Regions from separate parts of the Microbacterium sp. NPDC056003 genome, predicted to be linked through region 3. Evidence: predicted binding sites of a transcription regulator. Region 3 holds the regulator's gene; each other region holds the start of a gene.

What was found. Region 3 encodes HrcA, which represses chaperone genes, less so after heat shock. Its sites were predicted from a motif close to TTNGCACTCGNNNNNNNCGAGTGCNAA; they were not measured.
Region 1: a site for HrcA is predicted at 2,617-2,643, ahead of groES (co-chaperone GroES). Genes of this name have one in related genera too.
Region 2: a site for HrcA is predicted at 2,329-2,355, ahead of ACFC1W_RS08605 (Hsp20/alpha crystallin family protein). Genes of this name have one in related genera too.

Annotation. Positions count from the first base shown of each region.
Region 1 is NZ_JBHJXQ010000001.1:705,668-710,898, reverse strand. Features, by position in the region: gene ACFC1W_RS03300 (LuxR C-terminal-related transcriptional regulator) at 1-1,290, opposite strand, end outside; gene ACFC1W_RS03295 (Hsp70 family protein) at 1,312-2,487, opposite strand; gene groES (co-chaperone GroES) at 2,725-3,021, shown strand; gene rarD (EamA family transporter RarD) at 3,292-4,203, shown strand; gene ACFC1W_RS03280 (metal-sensitive transcriptional regulator) at 4,236-4,565, opposite strand; gene ACFC1W_RS03275 (heavy metal translocating P-type ATPase) at 4,549-5,231, opposite strand, start outside.
Region 2 is NZ_JBHJXQ010000001.1:1,900,715-1,905,945, reverse strand. Features, by position in the region: gene ACFC1W_RS08615 (TetR family transcriptional regulator) at 1-600, opposite strand, end outside; gene ACFC1W_RS08610 (DUF2804 domain-containing protein) at 672-1,664, opposite strand; gene ACFC1W_RS08605 (Hsp20/alpha crystallin family protein) at 1,790-2,257, opposite strand; gene ACFC1W_RS08600 (L-serine ammonia-lyase, iron-sulfur-dependent, subunit alpha) at 2,382-4,001, opposite strand; gene ACFC1W_RS08595 (alpha/beta fold hydrolase) at 4,109-4,909, opposite strand; gene ACFC1W_RS08590 (VOC family protein) at 4,950-5,231, opposite strand, start outside.
Region 3 is NZ_JBHJXQ010000002.1:335,237-340,467, reverse strand. Features, by position in the region: gene ACFC1W_RS10940 (DUF1990 family protein) at 1-91, shown strand, start outside; gene hemW (radical SAM family heme chaperone HemW) at 99-1,316, shown strand; gene hrcA (heat-inducible transcriptional repressor HrcA) at 1,413-2,453, shown strand; gene dnaJ (molecular chaperone DnaJ) at 2,508-3,623, shown strand; gene ACFC1W_RS10920 (16S rRNA (uracil(1498)-N(3))-methyltransferase) at 3,627-4,361, shown strand; gene ACFC1W_RS10915 (HIT domain-containing protein) at 4,444-4,791, shown strand; gene ACFC1W_RS10910 (PhoH family protein) at 4,844-5,231, shown strand, end outside.

The DNA of each region.
Region 1 (5,231 bases), on a different contig from region 3:
CCGCGGCGCTGCCTGCGGCGACACGGACGTTGACGCGCGTCCATCTCCCGCGGCGATCGCGGCGATCGTCGCGCGGGCTCTCTGTGCGGGTCCGACGGATTCGCCCGCAGCCGCGTAGACGCCGCGCGCCGTGTCCATCGCGCACCGCGCCGCCCAGATCGCCGCAGAGAGATCGATCGCCAGATCTCGATCGGCATGCCGGTCCGGGACGATAGTCGCGTCCAACTCGGCCGCTGCGCGATCGACATCGCCGAGCGCCCAGAAGGCCTCGGCCCTGCGGACCGCGACCGTCACAGCATCCGCCCCGCACTCTCCAGCTCGCCGGTAGAGCTCGCCGGCATTCAAGGGGTCGGCGTGAAGCGTCGACGCCGCCTCCCGCAGCAGGGCATCGGCCAGGCGTGCATCGCGGATGCCGCGGAGCGACCGTGTCCGGTCGTCGTCGGTCCCGATGGCACCGGCTTCCAGAAGCCGATCGACAGGGGTGATGGCGCGGACCGCGGAACGGACGACGGGCACGACCTCGCCGTTCTGGAGTAGGAGCCCTTCCGCATGAGCCGCCAGAACCCGCGCGCGGACCTCCGGTGTCCATGTGGCCGACCTCGGCGCGCGGAGGCTCAGGGACTGGACGATATCGCGGATCTCCGGCTCGAGCTCGAGCAGGCGGTAGGCGATCACCTCGCCCAGCGACTCGATGATCTCGCCGTGGTCCGGTGCGCTCACGCAGCGGGCATCGTCGTGGATGGCGAGTGCTTCGGCCACGAGCCATGCCGTTCCGCCGGTCAAGGTGAGGATGCTCTGTACGCACGCGCTGTCCCGGGCGGGGCCGCCGGGCCACGCATCTCGCAGGTCACCGGCGACGAGGTGTCCGAGAACGATCGGCGGCTCGGAGCGCTCCAGCGCGCGGGTGATCTCGTGAAGCCGCTCCGAAGGGGGCCACGGTCGTCGGGCGACGACGATGCCTGCATCCGGGTCGTCGACCCGGTCGGCGATCCACGCCAAGGCACCGTCGTCGAGAAGGTGCGCATCGTCGACGAGAACGACCGTCTCCGGCGGCGTCTCGTCCGAAGGGCGGCGCGACGCAAGCGCCAGAGTCGTCGTCCCGCGGTGGGCGAGGGAGCGGTGGAGATGGTGCAGAAGCGCTGTCTTGCCGGACCCCGCGGGTCCGATGACCAGTCCCCGGATGGGCCGGCCCGTGTGGGCGACGATGGTCTCGACTCGGGTGACGGCGAGTCTCGGCCATCGCCCTGGTGCGTTCGGGAGCAGGGGTTCGGGGATCGGCGTCTGGGACATGGGCTCGGTCGGGGGCTGGCGTCATGTCAGGGCGGGAGTATGCCGGAACCACCGCCACCGCGAGGCCGGCGCTGCCGCCGGCGCAGGGGGTGGCTCTTCGACCGGACGGCTGTCGGTCCCGGTGTCGACGACCTGGGAGCTGTCTCCGCGCAGACGCAGCTCGGCCGTGCGGTGCGCGGCGCCGAGAACTGCGGCCGCCTTCGGATCGACGTCGACCGCGAGGGGGCGGTCGAGGCGTTCGGAGAGGAGCTGCGTGATACGCGGGATGCGGGACGAGCCGCCGATCATCAGGATCGCGTCGACGTCTTCGACATCGAGCCCGGAGCCCTCGAGCGACCGGGTCAGGGCCTCGACTGTGCGCACCACCCCGGGTTCGATCATGGCCTCGAACTCCGCCCGGGTGAGTCGCACCGAGACGTGATGACCTTCGACGAGGACGGGTATGGTCGTCTCGCTGTCGAACGAGAGCGCTTCTTTCGCATCGGTGCACTCTCGCCGCAAGGCCTTCAGGCCGAGCATCGAGCCCTCGCCCAGCATGTGCGTCTCGACACCGGCAGCGGTGATCACGTGCTGGAAGACCGCGTCGTCGAAGTGCGAGCCCCCGAAGTCGTCGAAGCTCGTCGGCTCTCCGACGGTGGCGACACGGTCATCGCGATCCTTTCGCACGACGACGGCATCGAACGTTCCGCCGCCGAGGTCGTACACGGCGATGGCGTGGTCGGCAGGCAGCGGATGTGTGGTCTCGTAGTGGCGCGCCGCAGCCTCAGCGACCGGGAGCACATCCACGTGCGGCCACCCTTCCCGCACCAGAGAGGCCGCGATGAGCTCGTGGCGGTATGAACCCCATGCCTGGGGCGCCGTCACAGCCAGCGCTGCGGGCGCCGTGCCCTGGCGCTCCGTCACCGCATCGACCACCCAGGAGATCACGCGGGCGAAGAGCTCGTCGGCCCGAACGCGTCGATCGCCCACGAGGAAGGGGACGTCATCTCCGATCCGGCGGACGAATCCGCGGAGGAGGCGACCGGGATTCGTCAGGCCCCGTCGGTCCGCGGCGTCGCCGAACACGAGCTCGCCTTCGGTGACGAAAGCCGCGCTCGCCGCAGTGTCGGCCGCGCGTCCCAGCCGGAACGGGGCGACCCGGACATCGCCCACCGGCGAGACGTGCGCAGTCGCGGCCGCGATGCGGCTGGTTCCCACGTCAACTGCGACACAGTACGGCGCTGTCATTCGAGTGTCCTGCCCCCAGGTTCGGACGCGGGCCCCTGGGGCCCAGCTCAGGTCTACCACCTCGTCCCGGACTTCGCGAGGGGCCCGACCGTCACGTGGTTGGCACTCACGTTGCGTGAGTGCCAGCGCATCCCTAGACTTGAAGTAAGCACTCTCACCATCAGAGTGCTAACGAGTCTTCAGTCTCAAGGAAAGAAGAGGTAGACCGTGTCGGTTTCCATCAAGCCGCTCGAGGACCGCATCGTCATCAAGCAGGTCGAGGCCGAGCAGACCACCGCGAGTGGCCTCGTCATCCCCGACACTGCCAAGGAGAAGCCGCAGGAGGGCGAAGTCGTCGCCGTCGGCCCCGGCCGCATCGACGACAACGGCAACCGTGTTCCGCTCGACGTCGCCGTCGGTGACCGCGTGCTCTACAGCAAGTACGGCGGAACCGAGGTCAAGTTCGGCGCCGACGAGTTCCTCGTCCTGTCTGCTCGCGACGTCCTGGCTGTCGTCGTCCGCTGACATCGCGTACATCGCACAGACGAGAGGGTCGGATGCTTCGGCATCCGGCCCTCTCGTCTTTCCGTGTGACAGCCGCGGGTGGCAGGAATCCGCCGGAGGTCGGCAGGCCGGCGTGGGCGCCCGACCCGCGCAGCGGACCGGGCGCGATCCGTGCGGGCATAGGCTGAATCGGTGAGCCACGAGTCGTCGTCCCCGTCCGGTCGCGACGTGGCGGAGCCGCTCGACGACTCGACCGCGCTCGACCTCGGCGTCACGACCGGCAGCCACGGCATCGCCGCCGCCGCAGCCCGCGAACGCACGCTCGGCGGCGCCTACGCCCTGGGCGCGTACGCGCTGTGGGGCTTCCTTCCCCTGTACTTCCTGCTCCTCGCGCCCACCGGGCCGTGGGAGCTCGTCGCTTGGCGCATCCTGCTCTCGCTCGTCTTCTGCGCGTTGCTGCTCACGGTCACCCGCACGTGGCCCCGCCTTGTGGCGATCATGCGGCAGCCCCGGCTGCTCGGACTGACGGCGCTCGCCGGCGCCCTGATCTACGTCAACTGGCAGGTGTTCATCTACGGCGCCCTGACCGGGCACGTCATCGAGACCAGCCTGGGCTACTTCATCAACCCGATCGCCACGGTCCTGCTGGCGGTGCTGGTGCTGCGGGAGCGACTGCGGCCCACCCAGTGGGTGGCGATCGGCATCGCGGCGGGGGCCGTGCTGGTCATCGTGCTGGGCTACGGGTCCTTCCCGTGGATCGCTCTCGTGCTCGCGGCATCCTTCGGCACCTATGGGCTCGTCAAGAAGAAGGTCGGCCCGTCCGTCGACGCGGTGAGCGGGCTCACCCTCGAGACGATGTGGCTCACGCCGATCGCCGCCGTGATCCTCGTCATCGTCGGCGTCACCGGCGGACTCACCATGGGAGCGTACGGCTGGGAGCACGCCGTGCTCCTCAGCCTCACCGGCGTCGTCACCGCCGTGCCGCTGCTGCTGTTCGCGGCCGGCGCCCGGCGCGTCTCGCTCACCACGATCGGCCTGCTGCAGTTCGTCGCGCCGGTGATGCAGTTCCTCTCGGGTTGGCTCGTGCTCGGCGAGCCCATGCCGCTCGAGCGCTGGATCGGCTTCGGGCTCGTGTGGCTCGCGCTGATCATCCTGACGGTCGACTCCGTGCTCTACGCACGCCGCGTGCGCGCAGTGCGCTGACCGCCCGATCTGATCGTGGCGAGCCGGTGGGCTCAGCGGACCAGGCGCGCGATGGCCTGGGTGGCCTCGGTGATCTTGGCGTCGGCCTCAGCGCCGCCCAGCCGCGCGGCGTCCACCACGCAGTGACGGAGGTGGTCGTCGAGCAGGCCGACGGCGACCGCCTCGAGCGCGCTCGTCAGGGCGCTGATCTGCGTGAGGATGTCGATGCAGTACTTCTCGTCCTCGACCATCTTGTGGATGCCGCGGGCCTGGCCCTCGATGCGACGCAGACGGTTGAGGTACTTGTCCTTGTCGGTGATGTAGCCGTGGTGCGCGTGGTCGGCGGCGGCGACGGTCTCGATCGTGTCAGGCGTGGTGTTCACGGTGCACCTCCGGATGCGGGGCGGGGCGGGTGGAGTCGAGGGGAGCGGATGCCGCGGCGGCACTCGCGCGGCTGCGGAACGACCGCAGCCGCAGGCTGTTGCCGACGACGAAGACGCTGGACAGTGCCATCGCCCCGCCGGCGATCATCGGGTTCAGGAGTCCGAGTGCGGCCAGCGGGATCGCGGCCACGTTGTAGGCGAACGCCCAGAACAGGTTGACCTTGATCGTGCCGAGCGTCGCGCGTGACAGGCGGATCGCGTCGGCGGCGCTGCGCAGGTCGCCGCGCACGAGGGTGAGGTCGGACGCCTCGATCGCGGCATCCGTCCCCGTGCCCATGGCCAGCCCGAGGTCGGCCTGCGCGAGGGCGGCGGCGTCATTCACGCCGTCGCCCACCATCGCGACGACGCGCCCCTCGCCCTGCAGCTGTGCGACGACGGCCACCTTGTCGTGCGGCAGAACCTCGGCGATCACCTGGTCGATGCCGACCTCGTCGGCGACCGAGCGGGCGACGGCGGCGTTGTCTCCGGTGAGCAGCACGGTGCGCAGTCCGAGCGCACGCAGCTGCGAGACGGCTTCCCGGCTGGTCGGCTTCACCTCGTCGGCCACGACGAGCACGCCGTGCACCTCGGCATCCCAGGCGACGAGCACCGCGGTGCGTCCTCCCG
Region 2 (5,231 bases), on a different contig from region 3:
CAGGTGGTGCTGGACGGTCGGGCCGACGCGCTCGACGATGTCGTCGAGGGATGCCTCGGCCAGGCCCGGCAGGCGCAGCACGTAGCGCGCAATCAGCATGCCCGCGATCTGCGACCCCGCAAGGGTCGCGCGGAGCTCCGCGTCGGGCACCTCGAGCGTCCGGGCGATGCGCCCGATGAGCTCTCGCGAGAGGAACCCCGCGACGAGGGGTGTCGTCAGCTTGTTGCCGATCGCCGTCCGCAGCAGTGCCACACCGCGTCGCCTCGCCTCGGGCACCTCCCACGTCTCGAGGACGTAGCGCACGATCCGCTCGCCCACCTCATGTCGCGGACCGGCGAGGATCTCGGGCAGCGCGAGGTCGGGCCGCATCGGCGCGTCGATGACGGCGCCGAAGAGGTCGGCCTTGGTGCCGAAGTGGTGGTGGATCAGCGCCGAGTCGACGCCGGCGCGCGCCGCGATCCCGCGGATCGTCGCGCCGTCGTAGCCGGCGCTGCCGAACTCCTCGATCGCGGCCGCGAGGATGCGGTCGCGCGCGTCCGACTCGCCTGCCCGGGGTCGACCGCGGCGCCGCTTCGGCGCGGGAACGACGTACTCCACCACGCGCTCAGCCTACGACCGCCCCTCCGACACGGGCCACCGCGCGGCGGAGGGCACGGAGCAACGGCATCCGCTCACCAGCGGTTGTGCACCTCTTCCGCCCAGCCGGTGATGCCGTCGAACGCGATCTCCTCGCCCTCGGCGGTGCGGAACGTGCCGCTCCACGTTCCGAAGCACTGATCGGTGCTCGATGCGACGACGCCGAGATCGGTGCGAGTGCGCTTGTCGTAGAAGGGCGCGAAGGATGCCTCGAGCCCCCCGCCCGACACCCGCCACGGCTGCCGCCAGCGCCAGAGGTCGTAATCCCAGGCGAGCTCGTCATGGATCTTGTGAAGCCGGCCGTCGATGAGCATCGAGTTCTCGGTCGAGCCGGTTCCCTCGGTCCACCTGCCGCCGACCTGGATGCCGATGACCCGACCATCGGAGACGCCGGAGCCCGCTCCCCAGTTCCAGCGGATGTCATAGGGCCAGCGGCCGCGGCCGTGGTCGAGCACGGCCCAGGACTCCCCGGCCGGCACGTCGAAGACCTCGCCGTCGAACGCGACGCGTCCCGACGCCGGTCGCGCGACATCCTTCACGGTGTACTGGAACCGACGCCTGCTCCACGGCACGACGACGGCGAGGCGCTCGTGGGCCTCCGGCAGCTCGGCGACGACGTCGAAGGACGCACGGTGCGTCGCCGCGCGCAGCCGGGTGCCTCCGTCGACCTCGTCGATGTCGATCGCCAGATCCTTCGCCCGCGCTCGGGACGGACCCTGCTCGAGGCTCGACGGCAGCGTCGCCCGGCCGAGTACGGCCGAGACGTTCGTGCCGATCGCGCGCTGCGTCGCGCGGTCGAACACCCACACCTCGCTGACCGCCGCGTAGTCGATCGACGACACTGTCAGCGCCATGATGTGCGTCGGGGTGATGACGTTCCAGTACTCCCACCGCTTGTTGCGGCCCCACCCGCGCCCGATTCCGCGGGTGTCGACGAGCGGCCGCCTGGCCCATCCGATCGCGTCGGGATTCAGCTCGCCGTTCGGGAGCGTCAACGGCACCGGGGTGGTCAGTTCGCGTTCGGACACGGCTCGATCCTAGGCACGCACGACACCGCCCCGCGGCCGGAGGGCTGCGGGGCGGTGGCCGGCGTCAGAAACCGGGATCACCCGGGTCACGGGTAGCCGGGGATGGCCGGGTCGTCGCTGTGCGCTCACTGCTCGATCGGCTGCGGCTCCTCGCGGCTCTCCTGCGCGGTGATGGTCTGTGCTCCGGCGCCGGCTCCGGCGCTGGAGCGGACCTCGATCTTGCGCGGCTTGGCCTTCTCGCTCACCGGGATCGTGACGCTCAGCACACCGTTGCTGTAGTCGGCGGTGATGCTGTCGGTGTCGATGCCTTGACCGAGGTTGAGCTGCCGCAGGAAGCTCACGGCCTCGCGTTCGCGGGTGATCCACTTCACACCTTCGCCCGTGGTGAGCGACCGCTCGGCGCGGATCGTCAGCAGCTGCCCGTCGACGTCGATGTCGACCGATCCGGGGTCGATTCCCGGCATGTCGGCGGTGAGCACGTAGTGGTCGCCGTCGCGGTAGAGGTCCATCGGCATGCGGCGGGGTCCGCGGCGCCCCTCCATGAGGCTCGACGCGAGGCGGTCGAAGTCGCGGAACGGGTCGTACGTGGCCATTGTCTACTCCTTCTGTTGCGATGTGGGGGTTGATCTGAGAGTTGAGTCGAGTCGACTCAACTAATCACAGATTAGCACTCTCACATCGAGAGTGCCAGCCTCTTCATCGCCCGAAGGATGTCGGTCAGCACTCGATGACGTTCACCGCGAGGCCGCCCTCGCTCGTCTCCTTGTACTTGTGCGACATGTCGATCCCGGTCTGGCGCATCGTCTCGACGACCGCATCGAGAGAGACGTAGTGCGAGCCGTCGCCACGCAGCGCGAGCCGGGCCGCCGTCACCGCCGTGGACGCGGCGATCGCATTGCGCTCGATGCAGGGGATCTGCACGAGGCCCCCGACCGGATCGCACGTAAGGCCGAGGTGGTGCTCCATCGCGATCTCCGCGGCGTTCTCGATCTGCCGGTTGGTGCCACCCATCACGGCGGTCAGCCCGCCCGCCGCCATCGCGCACGCCGATCCCACCTCGGCCTGACAGCCGCCCTCCGCCCCCGAGATCGACGCGTTGGCCTTGAATAGCGAGCCCAGGGCGCTGGCCGTGAGGAGGAATCGGCGGATGCCACGGCGACGGTTCGCTTCGGCGACTGCCGCGTCATCCCACCCGGACGTCTCGTCCGGCGCCGCGGCGTGCCCGTCGTAGCCGAGCAGCGCACTGCCCACGAGCTCGCCGTACGGAGTGACGGCGTTGCCGGCGCCGAGACCGGAGTCGGCGAGGAACCGCCACCAGTACATCGCCACGGCGGGAAGGATGCCGGCCGCCCCGTTCGTCGGAGCGGTGACGACGCGGCCTCCCGCGGCGTTCTCCTCGTTCACGGCGAGCGCGAACGCACCCAGCCACTCGCCCGGAAGCTCACGGCGTCCGTCCGACTCGGCCTCGTCGAGCTGCACGCGGATGGCTCCGGCCCGGCGCTTCACCTGAAGCATGCCGGGAAGCACGCCCTCGGCGTGGAGTCCCGCGTCGACACACCCCGCCATGGCGTCCCAGATGGCATCGAGCCCGCTGGCGATGTGCTCGTCATCGCGCAGCGCCTCCTCGTTGATGCGGGCGAGCTCGGCGATCGTCAGCCCGTGTTCGTCGCACAGTGCGAGCAGCTCCTCGGCCGACCCGTAATCCAATGGGAAGCTCGCCGTCCGTACGCGCGGCGGCTCGCCTTCGCGCCGGATGAATCCGCCGCCGACCGAGTAGTAGGTCTCGCGCAGCACGAGTCCGGGGCCGTCGGCGGCGTGCTCGAGGGCGGTCGCGGCGGCACCTGCACCGAGCGCGTAAGCGGCACCGGTCTCGCGGACGGCGGCGGTCGCGGCATCCGCTCCGATCCGTCTCGGGCGTCCGCCGCGTGTCGTCGACCAGGCTTCGAGGGTCATGGCGTTCGGATGCCCGGGCAGCCGGGTGCGCGGCTCGAAGACGACGTCGTCCTTCGCGAAGGGGATCGGGTGCGTCCCCGCCAGCGGCAGCTCCGCACCCTCGCGCCACGCGGCCCACGCCGAGCGCACGGCGTCGGGATCGACGGTCTCGGGTTCGAGGCCCATGAGTCCGGCGACGACGGCGTCGGGCGTGCCATGGCCGATGCCCGTGGCGCCCAGCGAGCCGTACAGAGTGCACGTCACGCGAGCGACGGAGTCGAGGAGGCCCTCCTCGCGCAGACGGACGACGAAGTCGAGGGCGGCCCGCATGGGACCGACCGTGTGGGAGCTCGAGGGTCCTACACCGATGGAGAACAGCTCGAACGCCGAGACGTAGGCGCTCACTCCTCCAGGCTACGCGGTCGCGCCGACAGAATGCCCCCCGTGATCACATCGAGATGAGCACGATGTCTCAGGCACCACCCTCGACGTGCGCACAGTGGCGCAGCGGCTCAATCGTGTGTGAAGAAGCCCACCGCGGCCCGGCGGAAGTCGCGCGACCCCGGGGCATTGAAGTGGTGACGGTCGGGCAGCTCCACGAAGTCTCCGTGCGGTGTCGCCGCGGCGAGCGCGCGCGACCGCTCGAGGATCGCATCCTCCGAGCCGGTCGCGAACAGGATCGTCTGCTGCGGCGGCCGATCGGGATCGGGATCGGCGTCGCCGAGGCGCATGCCCTCCGCCAGCGCGACGAGGGCGCGCAGATCGTTGCCTGGCACCCGCTCGGCCAGCGTCACGTAGTTGCGCGTGACCTGGTCCTCGACGGGCGTGCCGTGTTCGGCGTAGGCGCGGGCCTGCTCGATCTGCAGGCGCGCGAGCGGGCGTCCGTCGGGGATGCCGCCGAGCACGGCCCGCTCGACGTGCTCGGGCGCGTTCACCGCGAGCTGCCACCCGACGCGCGCGCCGAGCGAGTAGCCCGCATAGAACACCGAGGCGAGGAGGTACGTGTCGAGCACGGCCACCAGGTCGGCCGTGAGTGCATCCATGCCGTACGCCTCGGGCTCGTGCGGCTTGTCGCTGAGACCGTGACCGCGCTGATCCACTCCGAGCACGCGGAAGCCCGCGCGGGTGAGGTCACGGACCCAGCCGGTGTTCACCCAGTTGTCGCGGCAGCTCGACGCGAACCCGTGCACGCACAGCACGGTCGGGCCGCCGTCATCCTCTCCCCACGAGTACGTGGCCAGGCGGTGCCCCTCCGCCGACATGACGAACTGCGGGGCGGGCATCTCGGTGAGGGCGGGGAACGCGGCATCCACTCGCCCATTCTTGCGCGGGATGCATGCCGCGTCGCCACCTCTACGGACGCTGGAACGCGATCAGCCCGACGGTGTTGCCCTCGGGGTCCCGCAGGAACGCCTGCCATTCGTCGTGTCCGGCCGGGCCGAGCGTGTCGTCCTCGTGACGGAAGATGACGTGCGGATGCGAGACCACCTCGGCGAGGCCGCCGAGGCGCTCGATCACCTCGTGGACGTTGGGCACGCGCAGGTAGATCAGGGACGACGGCGCGTTCCGGTCGAGCAGCAGGCGCACCCCGTCCAGGTCGAAGAACAGCAGTCCGGGCGGATCGAACCGCGCTGT
Region 3 (5,231 bases):
GCTGCTGCCCGGCCTGATCCGCCGACGCCGGCGCGAGCTCTTCACGCGGTACCTGCGGGCGATCTCGCCGCTGTACACGACGCCCGCGTGAGCTGCTGATGGGCTCCGCGCTTCCCCTCGGCGAGCCGGTCCCCGCCGACGGCTCGTTCCCTCCGGGCACGGCGATCGACGCGACGACGCCGTTCGGCGTGTACCTGCACGTGCCGTTCTGCCGCGTGCGCTGCGGCTACTGCGACTTCAACACGTACACGTCCGACGAGCTGCGCGGCGCACGCCAGGATCAGTACGCCGACACCCTGCTGCGCGAGGTCGCGCTGGCGCGCGGCGTGCTGGAGCGCACCGGACCGCTGCGCCCCGCGTCGACGGTCTTCTTCGGCGGCGGCACCCCGACACTGCTCCCGCCCGGCGACCTCGGCCGCATGCTCGACGGCGTGCGCGAGGCGTTCGGCATCGCCGAGGGCGCCGAGGTCACGGTCGAGGCCAACCCCGACACGGTCACCGATGCGGTCGCGGCCGAGCTCGCGGCATCCGGAGTCACGCGTCTTTCCATCGGAATGCAGTCGGCCGTTCCCCACGTGCTCGCGGCGCTCGACCGCACCCATGATCCGGCGAACGTGCGCACCGCGGTCGCCGCAGCGCGCGCCGCCGGCCTCGATGTGAGCATCGACCTCATCTACGGTGCGCCGGGGGAGTCGCTCGACGACTGGCGTGCGTCGCTCGACACCGCGATCGGCCTCGCGCCCGACCACGTGTCGGCGTATGCGCTGATCATCGAGGACGGCACGAAGCTCGCCCGGCAGATCCGCCGTGGCGAAGTGCCTGCGCCCGACGACGACCTTCAGGCGGACATGTACGAGCTCGCCGACGAGCTGCTCGCGGCGGCCGGCTTCGATTGGTACGAGGTGTCGAACTGGTCGCGCGGCGTCCACCAGCGCTCGCAGCACAACCTGGCGTACTGGCAGGGGACCGACTGGTGGGGCTTCGGCCCCGGTGCGCACAGTCACATCGCCGGCGTGCGGTTCTGGAACGTCAAGCACCCCGCCGCGTACGCGCAGCGCCTTGCGGCGGGGGAGTCCCCGGCCGCCGCTCGCGAGGTGCCCGATGTGGAGGCGCGGACGCTGGAGAACGTGCTGCTGCGCACGCGCATCCGCGAGGGGCTGCCCGTCTCGGAGTTGCTCGGAGAGGGGCGCCGGGCGGTCGCGGCGCTCATCGCGGACGGGCTCGTCGACGGGCCCACGGCGCTCCACGGCCGGATCGTGCTCACATTGCGCGGCCGCCTGCTCGCCGACGCCGTCGTGCGCGCCCTCACCGAGTAGCGGATACGACCGTCACGCTCCCGGCCGCGGGTCGGGGCATCCGGTAGAATTGGCACTCCAGTCATGCGAGTGCCAGCAGCGGCGTGAGGAGGCGGGATGGTCAGCGAGCGAGGGCTCCAGGTGCTGCGCGCGATCGTCGAGGACTACGTCGACACGCGCGAGCCGGTCGGCAGCAAGGCGATCGTCGAGCGGCACGCGTTCGGCGTGTCGGCGGCGACCATCCGCAACGACATGGCCCTGCTCGAGGACGAAGAGCTCATCGCGGCCCCGCACACGTCGTCGGGTCGCGTGCCCACCGACAAGGGCTACCGCGTCTTCGTCGACCACCTCGCCGACGTGCGCCCGCTCTCCACGGCGCAGCGCACGGCGATCACCTCGTTCCTCGAGGGGCCGGGCGACCTCGACGACGTTCTGGCGCGCACCGTCCGCGCACTCACCCAGCTGACCGGTCAGGTTGCGATCGTGCAGTACCCGTCGTTCGCCCGCGCGAACGTGACCCACGTCGAACTCGTGCAGCTCGGCGGCGGGCGGATGCTCGTGATCGTGGTCACCGACACCGGCCGCGTCTCGCAGCGGATGGCCTTCGTGCGCGACGAGTTCGACGAGGCCGACCTCGCGCGCATCCGCGCCGAGCTCGGCACGCTGCTGGTCGGCCGGTCGGTGCGCGACGGACTCACCCGCATCGCCGAGCGTCTCGACAACGCCGCGGTCATGACCGCGCCTCACGAGGCGGCGACGGCTGAGATCGTGCGCGTGGTCGCCGAGGAGCTCGACGAGTTCCGCCAGGACAAGCTGGTCATGGCGGGCAGCGCGACGCTGGCCCGTCGCGAGGCCGACTTCCGCGGCAGCATCTACCCGCTCCTCGAGGCGATCGAGGAGCAGGTCACGATCCTGCGGCTGATGGGCGAGATGGTCGCCGACGAGAAGGGTCTCGCCGCCAGCATCGGACGCGAGAACGAGCCCTTCGGGCTGTCGGAGGCCTCGGTCGTCGCCAGCGACTACGACGCGACCGGATCGCGCGCCCGGGTCGGAATCATGGGCCCGACCCGCATGGACTACCCCACCAACCTCGCGGCGGTCAGAGCCGTCGCGCGCTACCTCACGCGGATGCTCGAGGAAGACGAGAGCAGCCGCTGACGCGGACGCGCACACGAACGATCCCCGCGGGCTTCCGCGGGCAGGAAGGCGAATGTGGCTGACCACTACGAGGTCCTCGGCGTCTCGAAGGACGCATCCCTCGACGAGATCAAGAAGGCGTACCGGCGCCTGGCGCGGGAGCTGCACCCCGACGTCAACCCGGGCGAAGAGGCATCCGAGCGGTTCAAGCTCGTCACGCACGCGTACGACGTGCTGAGCGACCCCGATCAGCGCGCCCGCTACGACATGGGCGGCACCGACAGCCCGTTCGGCGGTGCCGGCGGGTTCGGCGGCTTCAACGACATCTTCGAGACGTTCTTCGGCGCGGCCGGTGGCGGCGGCGGGCGTGCGGGTCGTCCGCGGTCACGGCGCGAGCGCGGCCAGGACGCCCTCGTGCGCGTGACCCTCGAGCTGGGCGACGTCGTCTTCGGCGTCCACCGTGACATCGAGGTCGACACGGCCGTGCTGTGCGACACGTGTCAGGGCTCGTGCTGCCAGCCCGGCACGACGCCGGTCACGTGCGACATCTGCCACGGCACCGGCCACGTGCAGCGCCAGGTGCGCAGCCTGCTCGGCAACGTGCTCACCAACCAGCCGTGCAACGTCTGCCAGGGCTACGGCACGACCATCCCGTACCCGTGCGCGACGTGCCAGGGACAGGGCCGCGTGCGCGCGCGCCGCACCGTGTCGCTCGACATCCCCGCCGGTGTCGAGACCGGCCTGCGGCTGCAGCTTCCCGGATCCGGCGAGGTCGGTCCCGCCGGCGGCCCCAACGGCGACCTCTACATCGAGGTGAACGTCACGCCCCACGAGGTCTTCAGTCGCGACGGCGATGACCTGCTGGCGACGCTCGAGGTGTCGATGCCCGACGCGATCCTCGGCACGACGACGACCATCCAGTCGCTCGACGGACCGGTCGAGCTCGAGATCCGCCCGGGCGTGCAGGCCGGCGACGTGCTCACGATCAAGGGCCGCGGCATCACGCCGCTGCGCGGCACCCAGCGCGGCGACCTGCGAGTCGGCGTGCACGTGGTCACCCCGACGCGCCTCGACGGCAAGGAGCGCGCCCTCATCGAGGACTTCGCCAAGCGCACGAAGGCACCGCCGCCCCGGCTGTCCGAGTTCCACCAGGGTCTGTTCGCCAAGCTGCGCGACCGGTTCCGGGGTTGACGGGTGGTACTGCACTTCGTTCTCGATGAGCCGACCGGCGCCGGTCCCGGCGACACCGTGGTGCTCACGGGTGCGGAGGCGCACCACGCCGCGTCGGTCCGGCGCGTGCGCGTCGGCGAGGAGGTCACGGTCGGCGACGGCCGCGGCGCCTGGCTGACGGGCCGGTGCGCGTCGGTCGCGCCGCGCGAGGTCGTGGTGAGGATCGAATCGCGAACGGATGCCGCGGCCCCACGTCCGCGCGTCGTGCTCGTGCAGGCGCTCGCCAAGGGCGACCGCGACGAGCTCGCCGTCCAGGCGGCGACCGAACTCGGGATCGACGAGATCGTGCCCTGGCAGGCCTCTCGCAGCGTGTCGCGATGGGACGCCGCGAAGGCCGAGAAGGGCCGCGCCCGCTGGGCGACGATCGTGCGCGAGGCGGCCAAGCAGGCGCATCGCGCGTGGATCCCCGAGGTCTCGCCGCTGGTGACGACCCGCGAGCTGCTGCGCCGGGCCGCGGCATCCCGCACCCTCGTCCTCGAACCGACCGGCACCGCGCGTCTCACCGGCGTCGACCTCGCCGGCGAGGAATCGGACGTGCTGCTCGTGGTCGGCCCCGAGGGCGGCATTGCGCCGGATGAGCTCGCCGACCTCGAAACCTCGGGGGCCGTGCTCGTCCGCCTCGGCGAGAGCGTGCTGCGCACGTCGACGGCCGGCCCGGCGGCGCTGGCTGTCGTGAGCGCCTCGCTCGGCCGGTGGTGAGCGGACTTCGCGCCGCCCACACCAGCCCAAGCTGCCTCGACCCGTCCGACCCACGCCGGACCCTCGTCGGTAGACTTGCGGGATGAGCGAGCCATCGATCTTCACGCGCATCCGCAACGGGGAGATCCCGTCCGAGATCATCGCCGAGACCGAGAACACGTTCGCCATCCGCGACATCGCGCCCAAGGCGCCGGTGCACCTTCTGGTGATCCCCAAGACACAGGAGTACCGCAACGTCGTCGAGCTCGCCGCGGGCGACCCCGAGCTGATGGCCGAGATGGTCGGCCTCGCCAACAGCCTGGCGGCCGAGCACGCCGACGGCGACTTCCGTCTGATCTTCAACACCGGTCCGAATGCGGGCCAGACCGTCTTCCACGTGCACGCCCACGTGCTCGCCGGAGGACTCGAGGAAGCGAGCCTTGGTGCCTGACGAACAACCCCATGATCCGGTGATCGACCGGGTGTACGCCGACGGCGTCGCCATGGTGCAGCTGCTGGGACCGCAGGACCGCCTGCTGCGCGTCGTGGAGAAGGAGCATCCGGGCGTCGACGTGCACGTGCGCGGCAACGAGATCACGCTGACGGGGGAGGCGGATGCGGTGGCCGCCGCGCGCTCGCTCGTCGACGAGCTGCTCGAGATGACGAAGGCCGGGCAGGGCCTCGACCCCGCCGACGTGTCGTCGTCGAGCCGCATCCTGCGCACCGAGGGCGGACCGCGTCCGTCCGAGGTGCTCGGCGAGGCGATCCTGTCCTCGCGTGGCAAGGTGATCCGCCCGAAGACGCTCGGCCAGAAGGCCTACGTCGACGCGATCGAGGAGAACACGATCGTCTTCGGCATCGGCCCCGCCGGCACAGGCAAGACGTATCTCG